One region of the Chryseobacterium phocaeense genome, then DNA from elsewhere that is predicted to be linked to it. Evidence: riboswitches for the same ligand, from Rfam matches in the RefSeq annotation. Region 1 holds a riboswitch; each other region holds the start of a gene.
What was found. A riboswitch is a leader RNA that binds a small molecule or an ion and turns the genes downstream of it on or off. The one in region 1 is predicted to bind S-adenosylmethionine.
Positions count from the first base shown of each region.

Region 1 (4,844 bases):
CATGGCTATAGCCTAAAAAGAATAATCCGCCAATCATATACCACGACATCACCTTGTCGTAAATATAGAATGTGAAAATGGCAGCATAAATTCCCAAGATCGTAACCATAAGGATGATATATCGATCAATCAGCTCTTGCTTTAATTTTTCTATTTGTTCATTTTTTGTGTTCATCAGTAAGTTAAGATCGGTTTATTTCAGTACAATACAATGAATTCCTGAAAATGATTTTGATAACTGTTTGTGTTTGAGTCTGATAATCCTGTTTAAGCCATATTCATGATTATCATTAATTAACCACTTTTTTGGAATCAGTGATAAAAATACTTTTGCAAAGTAGATTTATCTGTTGGGATCATTAACAATAACTCCAAAAATACCGGTTAAAAATGAAGAGGAAATGTCTTTCGCAAAATTAGAGAAAAAACATAAAAATATTCAGGATTTTATAGTAAAAGAATCCATACTCATCAAAACTAACATTCTAAAAACACAATATCTATAACTCACAAGTGAATTCAGAAGGAGATTGTATACATCTCTTTTCATTAACCCCTTTAAAAAATTACTTATGAAGAAAATTATTTTACTAATGACAGCTTTATCTTTTACTGCAGTCTATTCACAGGTTGGTATTAATACTGCGAATCCCCAGGGGATTTTTCATGTGGATGGCGCGAAAGATAACCCAACAACAGGAATTCCAATACCATTGCAGCAGGCCAATGATCTTGTGGTAACAGCAACGGGAAGTGTAGGCATAGGGACCAATCAGCCCGATGCCTCTGCCATTTTGGATGTAAATGTAGATGGGCTGCCTTCAGGAACCAAGAAAGGTTTTCTTGGGCCAAAAGCAGCACTTTCTTCCCAGACGGATCAGGTGACCATACCTTCTCCGGCTACCGGACTTCTGGTATATAATCTTGGGACTGGCGGACTCACCTATAACGGGTATGTTTTCTGGAACGGAACGGAATGGAGAACCTTTAATAACGGATCTCTTGCACCCGGCACACTGGGAAGTATTACCTGCAACGGGATTACACTTTCCCCAAGTACTTATACCGCCGGGGTTCCTTATACAGGGACCATGAATGTACCTTACATCGGTGGAAACGGAGGAGTATATACCTCTCAGGTCATCGGTCCTGTAAACGGACTTACGGCAACATTATCTGCAGGGAATTTTAATTCCGGATCCGGAGTACTAAGCTATACGGTGTCAGGAACACCTACAGTGACGAGTCCTACACCAACGACTTTTCCCCTAACAATCGGAGGAAAAAGCTGCAGTGCTATCGTAGGTGCCGGAGATGGGATTTCTCCTGGGGATCTGGTATTTTATCATTCTTCCATTCCCCGTAAGTCGGCCTCTTTCCTGTTGAGCCAGTATCTTACGGACCTTCCGGTACTGAATAACACCTTCAGGATTGATGCATTTATCACATCGCCCGGTGCTTTCGACGGAACAGGAGCGAGTACCAATATGGATCCGCGACTCTATAATATCACTTCTTCCAATGCGAAAGTCTGGGTTTCTGAAGTGTCTACCCATACGGGGGATTCCCATGGAGCCAACCTGGTGATTTTCCCTAACAATTATGCGCAATTTGATGACGGGGTTTATCTTACGCAGGGAAGAAATGAAACGGTAACTTTTGATGTGACTACGGCTGATAATAAATGGTACCGCGTGTATTATGTGCTTCGTGTTGATAATAAATCTTTTACCGGAAGCAATGGTAATGTAACAACAGATTCAATTACTGCTGACAATACATTGGAGGTTTTTATTTCAATTCAGAGATTGTATTAATCTATTATAAAGTGAAATTTTGTCGAATGGCTGTCTGTAAAAGGCAGCCATTTTTCTGTTGTTAAAATTATATTATATTTAATGATATATCTCATATTTTAACATTTCTCATTTTATGTAAACCTCTATTTTTAGTGCATTTATGATAAAATTAACTTTAGTTTTTATAAAATTATCATTAAAAATATTAAAGTCTACTTGTTTTGTGGACTAATTGTTTTTAGATTTGCAAACATATTTCGATCGGCTTATAAAGAAAGATGGAGGGAACTGACCCTGTGAAATCTTAACAACCTGCCCCGGAGCAAGGTGTTACATTCAGCCTTTAAAGGAAAAATAAGCATTTGGTTTATCGTATCTGTCGATGCCCTTTGCTGTCTTTTCTGCAAAGGGTTAATTTTTAATATATGATAAATAAAATTGATTATGATTAGCAAAGGTTTAATTAATTCTAAAGCCTGGATTCCCCCGGTAGCTGTATTTTTTCTGGGAATATTCAGTGCCCATGCACAGGAAGTAAAGCCGAAAAAAGATACCATCAGAGAAAAAGAAATTGATGAAGTAGTCGTGATTGCTTATGGGAAAGCAAAAAGAACAAGCTATACGGGTTCAGTGGCTACCATTTCAAGTGATAAGATCAATAACAGGCCGGTTACCAATATTACCAAAGCCCTCGAAGGGCAGGTTCCGGGTGTTCAGGCAGTAAGTGCTTCCGGACAGCCTGGTGCCACAGCCTCTGTACGGATCAGGGGAGTGGGTTCTATCAGCGCTTCAAGTGATCCGTTGTATGTTGTGGATGGAATTCCTTTTGACGGAAATATCAATTCCATCAGCCCGAATGATATTGAGTCCATTAGCGTCCTGAAAGATGCTACGGCCAGTTCCCTTTATGGTTCCAGAGGAGCCAACGGTATCATCATTATCACCACGAAATCCGGTAAAAAAGGAGAATCGAGGATTAATTTTAATATCAGCCAGGGATTTTCAGACAGAGCGGTAAAAGATTACAAACAGGTAAGCACCGATGAATATTTCCAGTTGTATTGGGAAGCATTGAGAAACGGATACAAATCCGGACAGATCACTGCTCAGCAGGCAGGGCAGATGGCCAGTGACAATCTGGTGACTGCCCTGGGAATCAATCCTTACGGAACCGGTTTCCCCAATCCTGTCGGTACCGACGGAAAGCTCGTGCCGGGCGCAAAAGCACTGTGGAATGATGACTGGAGAGATATTCTTCAGCGCACAGCTTCCAGAAGCCAGGTGGATTTTGATATCAGCGGAGGCAGTGAGAAAAGTAATTATTTCTTTTCATTAGGGTATCTTGATGACAAAGGGATTGCGATTGAGTCCGGTTTCCAGAAATTTGCGACCAGATTAAAAATTAATTCAGAAGTTAAAAAATGGCTGAATGCAGGGGTGAACCTAAGCTATACGAACAGTATTCAGAATGCGCCGCCATCCTCGGATTCAAGAACCGACAATATTATTAATGCGGCCAGAGTGATTCCTTCCTTCTATCCCTATTATGAAAGAAATGCTGACGGGAGCTACCGATATGATGCAGACGGAAACAGGATTTATGATTTCGGAAAATACAGGCCGACAAGTGCATTGCAGAACCAGAATGCCGCGGCAACGCTTCCTCTTGATAAAAACGAAAATAAGGAGGATAACTTTTCAGGGAAAGGATTTTTAGATTTTACGTTTCTCCCGGAGCTGAAATTTAAAACCAGTTTTTCTGTTGATTTAGTGAATTACAATGGTCATTATTATTCCAACCCATTGATCGGGCAGGGAAGTGAAACCGGTGGTTCGGTAACGAAATCAAACAGCAGAACGCTTTCTTATACGACCAGTAATATCCTGACTTTTGACAAGAAACTGGGAAAACATCACCTGAATGTTCTGGCAGGCCAGGAATTTTATAAATATGATTATCAAACCTTATCCGGCTCCAGAAGCCAGTTTTCGCTGCCTTACTATTATGAGCCGGACGCAGCCGCTTTGTTGGGAAGCTTCAGCGGAAACAGCGACAAATTTTCCCTGTTGAGTTTCTTAGGTAGAGCAGAATATGACTTTAACAACAAGTATTTCTTTTCTGTATCAGGAAGGGCAGACGGTTCTTCCAGGTTCTTTGCCGATAACCGCTGGGGGAAATTCTGGTCAGTGGGAGGTTCATGGAAAGCTTCCAATGAAGATTTTATCAAAAATCTGAATGTTTTCAACCAATTGACACTGCGTGCAAGTTACGGAGGACAAGGGAACGATAAGCTCCGCAGACCTAACGGATCTTCACTGTATTATGCTTACCAGGAATTATATAAATTTTACAATAACCTTGGCGAGCCGGGAACCGTTCTCGAAAAAATTCAGACGAATGATGTAAAATGGGAAACCAATCTTAATTTAAACATAGGACTTGAGTTCGCCGTTCTGAATAACCGGGTAAAAGGAAATGTGGAATATTTCAAAAGGAAAAGTCAGGACCTTTTGTTTAATATGCCGGTTGCTCCATCCCTCGGGATCAGTGATTTTCCTTTTAATGTAGGAACAATACAGAATACAGGTTTTGAATTCTCATTATTCACTACACCCGTTAAAAATGATAATTTCCAGTGGAATGTGGATGTGAACCTGAGTACATTAACCAATAAAATAACAAAGCTTCCGAAGGGCTCCGTTATATCCGGGACCAAACGTTTGGAAGTGGGCGGATCTATTTATGACTTCTTTATTCCCGAATGGATAGGAGTGGATCCTTCCAATGGAAAGCCGCTGTGGAGATATATTTATCAGGATGCGAACGGGAATACAGTAGATGGAACTACCTCGGAATATGCGAAAGCAACAAAAACCGTACAAGGCTCTGCTCTGCCTAAAGTAACCGGAGGAGTCAGTACAAGTGTTGCCTATAAAAACTTTGATCTTTCCGGACTGTTGACATTCAGTATCGGGGGAAAGATACTGGATACGGATTATACATCGCTGATGTCTAACGGGAGTGCCGGAGGACGTGCCTGGAGT
Region 1 is NZ_LT827014.1:866,970-871,813, forward strand. It holds gene B7E04_RS05405 (helix-turn-helix domain-containing protein) at 1-175, opposite strand, end outside; gene B7E04_RS05410 (hypothetical protein) at 573-1,817, shown strand; SAM riboswitch class I at 2,063-2,160, shown strand; gene B7E04_RS05415 (SusC/RagA family TonB-linked outer membrane protein) at 2,244-4,844, shown strand, end outside.

Region 2 (4,844 bases), 670 kb from region 1:
TCCACAACAGCGCCAATTACCCTGCAGCCGGGAGAATTCAGGATTTTCGGAAATTATTCCGGAGCACTTTCAACGGTTGATGTAAATGCTGCACATAAACTGTCACTTCAGATTGCAGATAATCCTGTAAAGAACGGTTTAGCCAAATTAATCTATCACAAGGCTAAAAACGGGGAAATCACCATTTATGATATGAGCGGTAAAAAAATGGATTCGTTTAAACTCAATCAGGAAAGCGGAACCCATGAATTAAAAGCAGGTTACCCACCGGGAACCTACCTGGTTCATCTTCGTTCTGAGACGGGAGTTGCAATTCAGAAGATGATTATTAAATAATATAAAATCAAGGGGTAATGAAAATTATCCCTTGTTTATTTTTACCATAAAAGCCACAGATTGACATAAGATTTTGTCTGGGATAATTTTTACAATAGTGAGAAAATGACTTGGAAAATGGAGCGTTAAGAAAATTAATCCTGTGAACGTTAAGAAAATTCTACTGTTTGAGTGCGGCACGAATAATGTGTCGAAGCAGCAATGTGAAATCCGCACGAGTTTTAGAATTTTTAGAGAACAGGATTTATTTTTAGCGGAAGTTTCCAGTCTTGAATTTTTGATTCTTTGTTTTAAGACAAAAGAATAAGCCTGTTTTTATTAAGATATCTCACGCGGATTTTGCTGATAATGCAGATTTTTTTTAACTACAGATTTTCGAGATGCTTATGTTGTAAGCAGGCTGCTGGTTTGCAAACCAATTAATTTTATAATATTAAATTCAACGCAATTATCTGTTAAACTCTATGCCATCTGTAGTTAAAAAGCTTAACCGTAAAAGTGACAAGAGCTTTAAAAACCTAATGTTAAAAAATATACGCAAACATCCCGATACATCTGCTATATTTATGTAAATCGAAAAGCCATCTGTGAGTAATTTATGGTAGTGAGAAACCGACTTAGGAAAATGGAGCGTTAAGAAAATTAATCCTGTGAACGTTAAGAAAATTCTACTGTTTGAGTGCGGCACAAATACTGTACCGAAGCAGTACTGTTAAATCCGCACGAGTTTTAGAATTTTTAGAGAACAGGATTTATTTTTAGCGGAAGTTTCCAGTCTTGAATTTTTGATTCTTTTGTTTTAAGACAAAAGAATAAGCCTGTTTTTATTAAGATATCTCACGCGGACTTTGCAGATAACGCAGATTTTTTTTAACTACAGATTTCCGAGATGCCTTATGTTGTAAGCAGGCTTTTGGTTAATTCAAAATATTAGTCTACTTTTGCAGTAGATTTATCAAGAAAGGTGGAGGGATTTGGCCCTATGAAACCTTAGCAACCTGCACGTCTCTAAAAAGTGTAAAGGTGCTAATTCCAACCCGCTGACGGGGAAGATGAGAAAGTCAATATTCTGACAACAATTCCATTTCTTGAAGTCTTTTTTAGCTGCGGATGAGGTCCGCGGGGGATATTATTATTAATTTATAAGACAAAGATGAAAAAATTAAGCCTGTCTGTGATACTTCTGGGAGCGGTTTTGGTGAACGCACAGGAGCAGGAAAAAGGAACTCAGATTGAAGATGTAGTGATCGTAGGAAACCGGAATGCAAAGAGAACAAAGCTGGAAACACCGGTTCCGGTAGATATTATCAACATAGAAAAATTGCAGAAATCTGCGCCGCAGACTACAGTTCAGGATCTTCTGAATTATGTGATTCCGTCATTTAATTCGGTAAGACAGTCCGCTTCAGATGGTACGGAACATATTGATCCTGTCACGTTAAGAGGCATGGGGCCGGATCAGGTTCTGGTGCTGGTTAATGGAAAAAGAAGACATACCACTTCCCTGGTTAATTATCAGAACACCGTTGGAAACGGGTCTGTAGGAACGGATCTCAGTACAATTCCCGTTATTGCTATTGACCGGATTGAAGTATTGAGGGATGGCGCTGCAGCCCAGTACGGCTCTGATGCCATTGCGGGCGTGGTGAATATCATCCTGAAAAAAGATATTGGTGCATCAGCATCAGCTTCTTACGGAATCAGTGGAAGAAATGATGGCGAAACCTACCAGGCCGGCATCAATTACGGCTCTTCGCTGGGAAAAAAAGATTCTTACGTGAACCTTTCCTTACAGCTCAGCCACAGGGGAAAAACAACAAGAACCCAGAATCATGATCTGGATATTTTCGGGGATAATTTTGCCTATGAGTTTGCTGCTGATCCTTCTGCTGCAAGAGCTGCTGATGATCAGAAACTGGCTGAAAGAGGGCTGACCCGTGATGATTTTAATTTCCAGATCGGGGATGCGCAGATCAGACAGGCTCAGCTGTTTTTCAATTCGGAGTATCCTTTAAGTGAAAGCATCAAACTTTATTCTTTTGGGGGATTCAGCATTAAAGAAGGAAAAGGCTTTGGGTTCAGAAGGCTGCCGGGTGAAAAATCCAATGTTGTAGAATCCATTTATCCAAACGGGTTTCAGGCTTCATTGGGATCCCAGATCTACGATTTTTCCTATGCTGTGGGAGCCAAATATAATGTGAACAACTGGCTGGTAGATCTAAGCAATACATTCGGAAGCAATACCTTCAATTATAATGTAAACAATACCAATAATGCTTCATTAGGAGCAAAATCCCCTACAAATTTCTATGCAGGAGCGCACAGTTTTCTTCAGAATACGGTAAATCTTGATGTTTCTAAAAATCTGAATCAGTTTAATATTGCATTCGGTGGAGAATTCCGCTTTGAACAGTACCAGATCAAACCCGGAGATGAAGCCTCTTATACGAGGTACGATGTGAATGGAAATCCTGCCGGTCCGGGATCTGTAGTGGAAGGAAATGGAGGATCACAGTCGTTTATCGGGTTCTCTCCTGATAATGCCCTGAAAAAATCCAGACACTCGACAGCCGTATATGCGGATATATCTTATGATTTGGCTAAAAAATTAAACATAGACCTTGCCGGAAGATTTGAAAATTATTCGGATTTTGGAAATACCCTGAATGGAAAACTGGCCGTAAGATATGAATTTGTAAAAAACTATGCGGTGAGAGCGGCTATAGGAACGGGTTTCAGAGCGCCATCACTCCAACAGCAGTATTTTAACAATTCCTACGCAGATATTGCAACTTCAGGCTCCGGAATTGTCACCAAAGGTATTTTCAGGAATGATAGTGATGCGGCCCGCGCACTTGGATTTGATAAGCTTAAGCAGGAAACTTCAGTGAACGCCAGTGCAGGATTCACGCTGAAGCCGGTGAACAGACTTTCTGTTACGGTGGACGGATACTGGATCAAAGTAAAAGACAGGATCGTGATCACCAGCAATATTACAGACCCCAGACTGGAGCCGTACAATGTAGAAAGCGGAAGGTTCTTTGCCAATGCGATAGATACGGAAACCAAAGGGATAGACCTGGTTATCGCTTACGACTGGAAATTAGGTGGAGGAAATTTAAATATCAATTTGGCCGGAAACTATACGGAAACTAAAATTACTGACTTCCACTTTCCTGAAAAGCTGGTGCCGGCGCAAAATGAATTCTTCGGGCCGGACCAGATCAACATCATAGAGACCCTGTCTCCCAAGACCAAAGCTTCACTGGGGTTGAATTATGCCATCGGAAAATTCAATTTCATGGTGAGAAATACGTATTTTGGCCAGGTCATCAGAGATGGCTATCCATTCGGAAAGGTTCAGAAATTTTCTCCTAAAGTAGTTACGGATGTAAGTATAGGTTATGACATTACGAAAAATATAAACCTGACTGTGGGAGCCAACAATGCTTTTGATGTGTTTCCGGACCGCCAGATTTATGAAAACTCATATTACGGAGTATTTAAATACGCACCGGTTCAGATGGGAACCCTTGGAAATTACTTCTTCGGAAGGCTTAACTTTAATTTTTAACAGTTAATGAGTACTCTTACCCATAAGATAGGCTGGAAAACCGCTGCAGCAATCGTAGTCTCGAATATGATCGGGACCGGGATTTTCACGACCCTGGGTTTTCAGCTTTCGGATATTACCAATACCTACAGTATTTTCCTGTTGTGGATCATCGGGGGAATTCTTGCCCTCTTCGGAGCATTCTGCTATGCTGAGCTGGGATCTTATTTCAAAGGGAATGGTGGCGATTATATCTATCTCAAAGAAACCTATCATCCCGTATTTGGATATCTGGTAAGCTGGATTTCACTGATCATCGGGTTTTCTGCTCCCGTGGCTTTGGCGGCACTCGCCATGTCAAAATACCTTTCCGCGTTTAATTACAGCTTTGGAAATGGCTTTGCCATCGCCGTTATTTTTCTGGTGGCGGCAAGTTTATCGTTCAGCCTTAAAACTTCGAGTAGGTTTCATAATTTTTTCACCTTCATCAAAATTGCTTTTATTATTATTCTGGTTATTTTGGGCGTGATGTTGCCGGGATCTGATGCAGGAAACAGTTTGGAGTTCAGTGGAAGCTGGCAGGATGAAATCATGCTTCCAGCATTTGCAACGTCGTTGGTTTTTGTTACTTATTCTTACACCGGATGGAATTCTGCATCTTATATCGCAGGTGAAATAAAAGAGGTCCGGAAAAATCTTCCAAAGGCTTTGATCCTGGGAACTGTTTTTGTGACCGTGAGCTATCTTTTGGTTAATTTTATTATGCTGAAACATGCACCTGTAAGTCAGATGGCCGGCAAAGAGGATGTGATGGGTGAGGCAGCACGGAATATGCTGGGGAGCAGCTTTGGGAAAATTGTCAATGTTTTTATTGCTTTACAGTTGATAGCCACCATCAGCGGATATTTGTGGGTCGGTTCAAGGCTCACACAGGCTTTTGCAAAGGAAAATCATC
Region 2 is NZ_LT827014.1:192,712-197,555, reverse strand. It holds gene B7E04_RS02360 (alpha-amylase family glycosyl hydrolase) at 1-336, shown strand, start outside; SAM riboswitch class I at 1,286-1,395, shown strand; gene B7E04_RS02355 (TonB-dependent receptor plug domain-containing protein) at 1,490-3,910, shown strand; gene B7E04_RS02350 (APC family permease) at 3,917-4,844, shown strand, end outside.
Region 2: another riboswitch for S-adenosylmethionine. It lies ahead of B7E04_RS02355 (TonB-dependent receptor plug domain-containing protein); the one in region 1 lies ahead of B7E04_RS05415 (SusC/RagA family TonB-linked outer membrane protein).

Region 3 (4,844 bases), 750 kb from region 1:
CAGCTTCACATTGGTCGCCAGTTTATAATTAAAAGTGGAACCGAAATCCGAGTAATTTTCAAAACGTACAGCTCCTTCCAGCAGCCACCAGTCGGTAGGTTCAATTTCAACATCTGCATAGGCCGCAAAACTGTTTCTGCTTCCGGAAACCGCATTGTCAGGACTGAATCCCGGGAAAACCTGTGCACCGGCGGGTCTGTTTACGCCAAAAAAATCGGTTACTTTTTCATTCTCGGGCGTTGCAGCGGTTACTACACGGCCATTAATATCGTAGGATGCATATGAATTTTCATTTCCGGCATTAACCTTATAGTTTTCATAACGGTATTCTCCTCCGAAAGCGAGATTCAGACCATGAAGCACATCATATTTTTTAGAAAAATCAAGATTGAGGGTATTTTGCAGGAATTCTGAACCTCCGGCTTCAAATGTTCTTGGTGAAAGATCTCCCAGTGAAGCATTAAATGTATTCACCACACCGAAATTAAAGGCATTTTTCCCGAACGTATTACTTAAATCTACATTCCAGCCGTTCCATTTTCCTTTGATTCCTCCGGCAAGGGAATAATCGTTCACACTGGCTTCAATTTGGGGAAGGTATCCGTTTGGTGTCACAGCATTGATATTTCTTTCCGTATTCGGCAGGCGGAAGAAACCTCCCGCATTTCCCAGACGGTAGCTGTATCCTCCGAAAGAATATACTTTCCAGTCTTCATTCACCGGAATTTCAGAATTGAAAAAAAGCTGTGCAGACTGTAGTTTGGACTGTCCCGCTCTGAGACTGAAATCTTTTCTTTCCAGATTTCTGTACTTAAGCTCCTGATCCGTAAAATCAGCCCCCAATAACCCCTGCAGTTCCGAAATAGTGTTTGCGTTGGAGATCTGCGACTGAAAAGCAGGAGAAAAATAATAAACCTGTGAGGCATACTGCTTCACCGCATTGATGATTTGCTGCGTGTTGGAAGTATTAGTGATATTTTTATATAAGCCATCAATATTAACTCCACTTTGTAAAGCCCTGTAATTAATTGCATTATAAGCATTAAAAATATCTCCCTGACGAACTCCGGCTCTTGAATAAGGGTCTCTGTACTGGACAGAACCCGTGACATTGATGAATCCTTTTTCCCCAATTTTGGCTCCGTAGTTTAGGTCGGCTGAAATGGTCTGGCCGTCTATTCCTCCTGAAAAATTATTGGTCACAGGGGATGCATAGCCGCCAAGGAATACCTGTCCTGACAAACCTAATCTTTTCTTAAGTCCCAGATTGACCACCCCTGCAATGGCATCGGAACCATATTGTGCTGAAGCTCCATCCCGCAGGACTTCAATTTTTTCCAAGGCAAATGCCGGAATGGCATTAAGGTCTGTCCCTACCGAACCTCTCCCAGGCGTTAGGGTTACATTGATCAGGGAAGACTGGTATCTTCTTTTCCCGTTGAGCAATACCAGTACCTGATCCGGCCCAAGTCCTCTCAGAAGCGCCGGATCTACGAAATCGGTTCCGTCATTGACCGTGTGGGAAGTGGAAGAAAATGAAGGCACCACGTAATTAAGAGCCTGACTGATATTATTGACAGGACTCTGTCTCAAAATCTTTGAGATATTGATGATATCCACCGGAACCGGGGTCTCTGTAAGGGATCTCCCCGCTCCTCTTGATCCCAGAATGACTACGTCATCAATCTTTTTGGATGATGCAGAATCCGACTGTCCAAAGTAAAATGCGGAGATCAGGGTTGCTGATGTTATGATGATTTTTTTGTTGAAAGTGTACATGTGTTTTTCTATTTTTTTATTACTGATTGTTTGATATTTTTTGGCAATAACATTTCTGTAACCTTCTGTTTAAGGTTACTTTCAAATTCGAAAATGTTAAGATTATTTTTTAAAGAAGTCTAGAAACAACAACACATGCACATGTGGAAATGGCATGAAAACAGTTCAGAATAATGAAGTGAGGCTTCATGATCTGAAAAACGGAAATTGAAATGGTTTTTGAGGTTTCCCTTGTCTTTAAACATTGATTTTATTTTTAAAACAAAAATTTCAAGATGGGAATAAAATAGAGAATAAACATTTTTTCCGGGCCGGCCGGCTTATCTATTTCAGCACCTTGCTTGTTTTTGCAGGTTGCTATCCCATCTATGAGATTCTTGATAATTACGGTGCAAAGATATTATAATTTCGGAATAAAAAAAATAATCGTAAGAATTTTTAGATTTTATTTAATTGAATAACAAATCATTTTGGTTGTTGGGACATCGTAAAGACGCAAATTATTATTTACAAAAAAACGTTTTGAGGCGCAAAGGTTTATCTCCGGATAAAACTAACAAACCAATTTTATTTTTGGATAAGGCCGCCTAAAATAACCTGCTACAACTACTCATCACTCCTGACGAAAATTTTTGATTTTCCCGCGCCTTACAGCAGAGTAACACTCAAACCTTGCGACTTTGCGATTTTCCAACAAAGCCGTTTAGACCTATTCTATTACAGTGATTAAGAAACACACAACTATCTATCTCATTTCCTTGCCATTGAAGACACCCAATTGAAGTAACCTAATATATTTCATGTTTTTTCCAGTAACAAATGAAACTTTTTTACGTCTAACTGAAAAGTAGTAAAAAAAACATTATGAGAAAAACTATATTGACGTTATCCCTGCTGGCATCATTTGTTGCCTATTCGCAGGAAAAGACCAGTAGCAACCCGGAGAAGGAAAAACAAATTGAAGGGGTTGTTATCACCAAAACTAAAAAAGCCGTTGAACAAAAAGCAGACCGTACCATCTTTGACTTCTCTGAGCAGCCACAGCTTAATAACGGCAACGTTCTTGAGGGGATTAAAAAGCTTCCTGGACTGGTCTCTACAGATATTGCCGGAATGATGTACCAGGGAAAAATGCTGGATGTTTATCTGAACGGAAGACCCTTGAACATTACCTCCAATGAATTGAATTCTTTCCTTGAAGGGATGCCGGCCAATTCGGTAGACAGAATAGAAGTGATCACGCAGCCCGGTGCAGAATTTCCCGCCACTTCCGGAGGGGCAATTATGAATATTATTACGAATAAAAATGCCAATAAATATTTAACGGCTACTTATTCCGGAAACTATTCTTTTACCAATTACGATAAATTCAGAAGCAGAACCACCCATTCCCTGAACCTGAATGCAAGAAACAAGCTTTTCGGATGGCAGCTTAATGTAGGCCAGAATTACCGTGAAAGCATGCTGAATGGTGATCAGGATGTACTTCTGCATAACAATACAGACAGAATAGGGCGTGGTTATTTTGCCAAATCAGGGATTACCTTTGATCTTGGACAGGACAGGTTGCTATTGAACTACGATATTTATCACAACAATAATGATAACTATACTTCGAGCAGAGGGCTTGCCGATATCCTTGTGAGCCGTAACCCTGATATTTTCAGAGAAGCAGATTACAGAGCATCTGATGTGGCCCATACCAATAACCTGAGACAGGAAGCAGTAGTTACCTATCAGAAGCGTTTCAGCGACAAATCTCAAAAACTGGATTTCCAGTTCGGATATACGAAGTCTACTTCTAAATTCGCACAGGACAATTTCTTCCAGGAAGGAAATTTTACGGATAACTGGCAGTTTTTCCGTAATCCGGGGGCAAACAATGTTCTGGATAATGAATCGGATATGGGCATTGCTAATTTCAAGGTAGATTATTCACAGCCTATTAAACTTCTGGACGGAGGAAAAGTAAGTGCGGGTGGACTGTATGAGAGACAGGACTATGATACGGAAAGCAAGGGACTGACCAATCTGGAGTACCAGAGACAGACAGCTTCCACTTATCTTGAATTCCAGGCCAAGCTGAAGAAATTTGACTTTATCTTAGGGGCGCGTGCAGAAAATTATGATATTTCAGGGATTACAAGAGTGGAAAAAGACGGAGCCATTTTAGAAAGAGACCTTACGAAATTTAACCGATTCAAGCTTTTCCCTAATGCAAGTGTACAGTATAATCTGATGAATCAGGTATATGTTGCTGCGAATTACAACAAGAAGATCAACCTGCCGAGTATTTCCGCCCTGAACCCGAATAATGTGGTGTTCGCAGGTCCGAACACGGAAGTTACGGGTAATCCGGATCTTCAACCTACTATCTTTGATAATTATGAATTGAAGGTTTCCGCTTTTGATTATGCCTTCATCGGCTACAGCGTAAGTTCTGCAAAAGACCAGGTAGCCCAGATCATCATGAAAAACGGCAAGAACCTTTTCAACAGACAGGTGAATATTTCGAATATGAGAATTCACAATTTTAATGTAGGTCTTCCGGTTCCGTTTATGATTTTCAGCAAACCGATGAGCGAGATCATGAAATTTGATTTTAATCCGGACAAAATTAATTTCATGTATCTGTATGCAGGCTACCAGAAGCATGAAATTGATAATTTAAACAACAAAGGGTTTTGGATTTTCAATGTGATGACGCAGCTTCTTTTACCTAAAGACATTAAGCTGACAGCGAATTACAGCTACCTGACTCCAAAAGCAGGTTATTTCTACTTTACAGCGGATAAGCCTTTCAACAATAATCTGGATATCACGCTGACGAAAAAGTTCATGAACAACCGTCTTACTGTTTCTGTTTTCGCGAATGATATATTCAACGGACAGGTGATGCAGGTGTATTCTAATCCGCCTGAAGGGGAAGCCGTAAGAATCAGAAGTAAATACGATACGAGAAACTTCGGAATTTCAATTAATTATAAAATTCCGACCAAAAATAAACTGGCCAAAGAGGATCCGAACATCCTGAACCAGACCAAGAAGGAAGATTCTGGTGTGAT
Region 3 is NZ_LT827014.1:112,467-117,310, forward strand. It holds gene B7E04_RS01990 (TonB-dependent receptor plug domain-containing protein) at 1-1,779, opposite strand, end outside; SAM-I-IV-variant riboswitch at 2,070-2,168, opposite strand; gene B7E04_RS01995 (outer membrane beta-barrel protein) at 2,644-4,844, shown strand, end outside.
Region 3: another riboswitch for S-adenosylmethionine. It lies ahead of B7E04_RS01990 (TonB-dependent receptor plug domain-containing protein); the one in region 1 lies ahead of B7E04_RS05415 (SusC/RagA family TonB-linked outer membrane protein).

Region 4 (4,844 bases), 150 kb from region 1:
GAAACGGAAAGTAAACTTTCAGGAACCAGATTCTGAATGTTGATATCATTAAATTCATTGATTAAATCCAGTTCTCTCGCAAGAATCAACAGTTTTCTGGCAACATCATTTCCTGATAAATCTTCTCTTGGGTCAGGTTCTGTATACCCTTTTTCCAGAGCTTCATTGACAATTGTGGAAAACTTATCATCTCTCAAAGAAAAATTATTGAAAACATAGCTCAATGTTCCTGAGAATACTCCTTTGATTCTTGTGATATTTTCTCCTGAAAGGTGTAATAATTTGATGGTATCAATCAACGGAAGCCCGGCGCCCACGTTGGTTTCATATAGATATCGCCTGTTGTTTTTACTCAACGTATATCTTAGTTTACGGTATTCCTCGATGGGAAGGGTATTGAAGATCTTATTGGATGAAACCAGATCAAAACCATTTTCAGCCAAAGCATGGTAATTTTTCACAAAATCTTTGCTTGCCGTATTGTCGACTACGATCAGGTTTTCCAGCTGATTTTCTTTGGAAAAGTTAATCAGCTCTTCAACATTTGACGGATGCTCTGCCACTGAAACCTCATCATTCCAGTCTGCATTAAATCCTTTTTTATTGAAAGCAATTTTTCTTGAATTGGCTACTGCCACTACTTTTAGATCTATTTTCTTACGTCTTTTAATTTCTTCCGACGACTGTAAAACCTGCTCTATCAAAGTCTTTCCTACATTTCCGTGGCCAATGATGGCCAGGTGAACGGTTTTAGGCTTTTTGAAGATCTCAGATTCGATGACATTCTTCGTTTTTTCATCCTGAGATGAAGTCACGACTATATTCACCCTGTTTTCCCCTGACACCTGGTTTAAAAGCAATGGAAACACATTATTCCTTGCCAGCTCAGCAAGCACTTTATTAAAATCTTCCGCCACAAATCCCAGTACGGAAACATTATTGATGCTGTAAATCTGCGAGACTTTCCCGGATCTTCTTTCTGCTTCAAACTCGTCGATCAGACAGGCTACCGCTTTTTCTGCGTCTGCTTCATTAACCAGGATAGAGATCCCGTTTTCAATGGCCTGCTGGGAGATCACTCCTACACTGATTCTCGCTAAGGTAAGGGCTTTAAAAATTCTTCCGTCGATCCCGATTTCACCTAAGAAATCTTCACCTTCGAATTTGATAATTGATCTGTTTTTTAAAAACTTTATTTCGTTAGCATTTTTCATTCTACAAAATATTTTTTATGATAGTATTTAATTGTTCGTATTCCATTAGGAAGGCATCGTGCCCGTGAATTGACTGTATTTCGTGATAGAAAACCTCTTTGTCTTTTTCTTTCAGCTGCTCAAAGCACATTCGGATTTCTGAAGCCGGAAAAAAAAGATCGGTATCTACAGCCACCATGTGCATTCGTGCACTGATCTTTTGCAGATGATCTTCTTTGGTATTAATGTTCATCAGCAGGTGATTCATCAGCTTATAGGATTTCAAACTAAACCTTTCGTTTAATGAATTTCCGTGATAAACCAGCCAGTCTTCCGATTCCAGCCGCTGATTTCCTTGGTGATATCTGTTTTGAAATCTGTCATTTAGAGATTGGGGGGTTCTGTAACACAGCATGGCATGTATTCTTGCTTTCTGCAGGGGTTTATCGTTGCTATTCAACAGGAATTTCTGAACCAGGCACTGGGCATGGAGCCAGTCGTGTGTTCTGAAATCACATGCAATAGGAATAAAAATTTCCGAAAGCTGTGGTTGTATAGCGAGCATTTCCCAGCCAATTCCTCCTCCGAGAGAGCCTCCGATAATGGCGTAAAGATTTTTGATATGAAGTGCTTCTAAACCTTTCAGGAATATTTTTGCTATATCTGAAGGGGTAAAGTCTTCGTATTCGTCAATTAAAAAATGATCATATCCGTTTCCGGGGATATTGAAAGACAGAATGGTATATTTCTTCGTATCGATGACCTGATTTTCTCCAATCAATTGTTTCCACCAGCCTTTTTCTCCGGAAACATTTGAATTTCCGGTCAAAGCATGATTGATGAGTACAACAGGAGCCGTAAACAGGTCTTTCCCGAAGATCTGATAAGTCAACGGGATATGGTATTCCTTTTGGGAATGGGTTTGATACGAAAGATTAATATGGTTTAGTTCTGTTTTCAATTCTATTATTTTAATACAATTGAAAATGCCACAGGAAATGGCTGAAAAGAACTTCAGTAAGTTATCTGTCCAAAATAAATTGGTAGAACGTAGCACCTTCTCTGTTTGCACAAAGGGTTGCTAAGGTTTCACAGGGTCTAATCCCTCAACCTTTCTTGATAACATTTTCAATATTTGAATGAACGCGATGCAAAGATAGTTTTTTTCTTTTAAATTTTGCAATAAAAATTTTTTAATATTCAAAAAGCCTGTAATTACAAGTGTTTCAGAGCAGTGTTAAGAATTATTCAGATGGAAGGAATTGGAATTATTTTTCAAAAAAACTACCTTCGTACTGAAAAAATGATGAGATATGACTGCTGAAAAAGAAAGATTACAAGATATTAAATGGAAAAACTGGGGGCCATACGTCAGCAACCGTCAATGGGGAAATGTACGTGAAGACTACAGCCCGAATGGGAATGCCTGGCACTATGCCAACCACAATAATGCGGAAAGCTACGCATACCGTTGGGGGGAAGAAGGTATCGCAGGAATCTCAGATGTGAAACAGATCTTCTGTTTCGCTTTTTCATTTTGGAACCGGAAAGACAAAATTATCAAAGAACGTTTTTTCGGGCTGAGCAATCCGCAGGGAAATCATGGAGAGGATATTAAGGAAATCTTTTATTATTTAGACAATACACCTACGCACAGCTATATGAAGATGGTGTATAAGTACCCGATCAACTCTTTTCCCTATGATGATCTTGTTGCTGAAAACGGAAGACGCAGCAAAAAGGAACCTGAATATGAGATTTTTGATACGGGAATTTTTGACAATGATGAGTATTTTGATATTTTCATTGAATACAGTAAAGCTGATCACAATGATATTCTTGCAAGAGTAACAGTGCACAACAGGAGCCAACAGGATGCGCCAATCGTGATCGCTCCCACGGCATGGTTCAGGAATAACTGGAAATGGGGCTACAACACGTACAAAGCGCAGATGAATGCTTCTTTTGACGGATGCATCGACATTAACCACGACAGTATTTCAATCAAAAAATTCTATTCCAGAAATCTGGGTGCTAAAAGTGCCTTCTGCGAAAATGAAACCAATACGCCTAAATTATACGGAGCTCCATATCCGGGAAACACGTACTTTAAAGATGGTATTAATGATCATATTATATACGGAAGCAATACGGTAAATCCGGAAAAGCGGGGAACCAAAGCTTCTTTTATTATAGATGAAATCATCGGAGCCGGCCAGTCCAAAACCTTCGATTTCAGGCTGTGTCCTGACGAAATTGATGAACCTTTTGAAAGCTTTGATAAAATTTTTGCTACGCGTATTGCTGAAACAGACGAGTTTTATCACGAAATCCAGAGTGAAACCACGAATGAAGATGAAAGAAACGTACAGCGACAGGCTTTTGCAGGACTTTTATGGAATAAGCAGTTCTATCATTATAACGTAGGAAAATGGCTGAAAGGTGATCCAAACCATGAAGCTCCCAGAAATTTCAATGATTATGTAAGAAATACGGAATGGAATCACCTTCACAATAAGGATATCATTTCCATGCCGGATAAATGGGAATATCCGTGGTATGCCACATGGGATCTGGCATTTCACTGTGTCCCGTTTTCAATTATTGACGGCGAATTTGCCAAGGGACAGCTTCTCCTGCTCACGAAGGAATGGTATATGCACCCGAACGGCCAGCTTCCCGCCTATGAATGGAATCTGAGCGATGTGAATCCTCCTGTACACGCATGGTCCTGCTTCCGTGTTTTTAAAATTGACGAAAAACAGAATGGCAAACCCGATCTTTTATTCCTTGAAAAGGTATTCCAGAAGCTTCTCCTGAATTTTACATGGTGGGTTAACCGGAAAGATAAAAGAGGAAACAATATTTTTGGCGGTGGTTTCCTCGGTCTCGATAATATCGGGGCTTTTGACCGTAATATGGAGCTGAAGGACGGACAACACCTTGAACAGGCAGACGGAACAAGCTGGATGGCGATGTATGCACTTAATATGATGCGGATCGCAATGGAGCTTGCCCAGTATTATCAGGTGTACGAAGATATGGCGATCAAATTTTTTGAGCACTATCTGTACATCGCGGAAGCCATGGAAAACTTAGGAGACGGTAAAGACGGTCTGTGGAATGAGGAGGACGGCTTTTTCTATGATGTACTTCAGCTGGGTAACGGTGACAGCGTTTCTTTAAAACTAAGAAGCATTGTCGGCCTGATCCCAATGTTTGCGGTAGAAATTGTGGATCATAAATTATTAGACAAAATGCCGAATTTCCAGGCAAGAATGGAATGGGTATTAAAGAATAAACCTGAGCTCACCAAATTGGTCTCCCACTGGGATGAGGAAGGGCAAGGCAGAAAACACCTGATGAGCATTTTACGTAAAAACAGACTGACTAAAGTCCTGAAAAGAATGCTGGATGAGGATGAATTTTTAAGTTCTTACGGTATCCGCGCCATGTCCAAGATCTATGAGGAAAATCCGTTTGTTTTTTCCGTTCACGGTACGGAAAATGTGGTGTATTATACGCCTGCAGAGAGTGACAGCCGCATGTTCGGAGGAAACAGCAACTGGCGTGGTCCGATCTGGTTCCCGATCAATTTCCTGATTGTTGAAAGCCTGCAGCGTTTCCATTTTTATTATGGCAACAGCCTGA
Region 4 is NZ_LT827014.1:1,018,492-1,023,335, reverse strand. It holds gene B7E04_RS06165 (ACT domain-containing protein) at 1-1,214, opposite strand, end outside; gene B7E04_RS06160 (alpha/beta fold hydrolase) at 1,216-2,154, opposite strand; SAM riboswitch class I at 2,213-2,319, opposite strand; gene B7E04_RS06155 (MGH1-like glycoside hydrolase domain-containing protein) at 2,507-4,844, shown strand, end outside.
Region 4: another riboswitch for S-adenosylmethionine. It lies ahead of B7E04_RS06160 (alpha/beta fold hydrolase); the one in region 1 lies ahead of B7E04_RS05415 (SusC/RagA family TonB-linked outer membrane protein).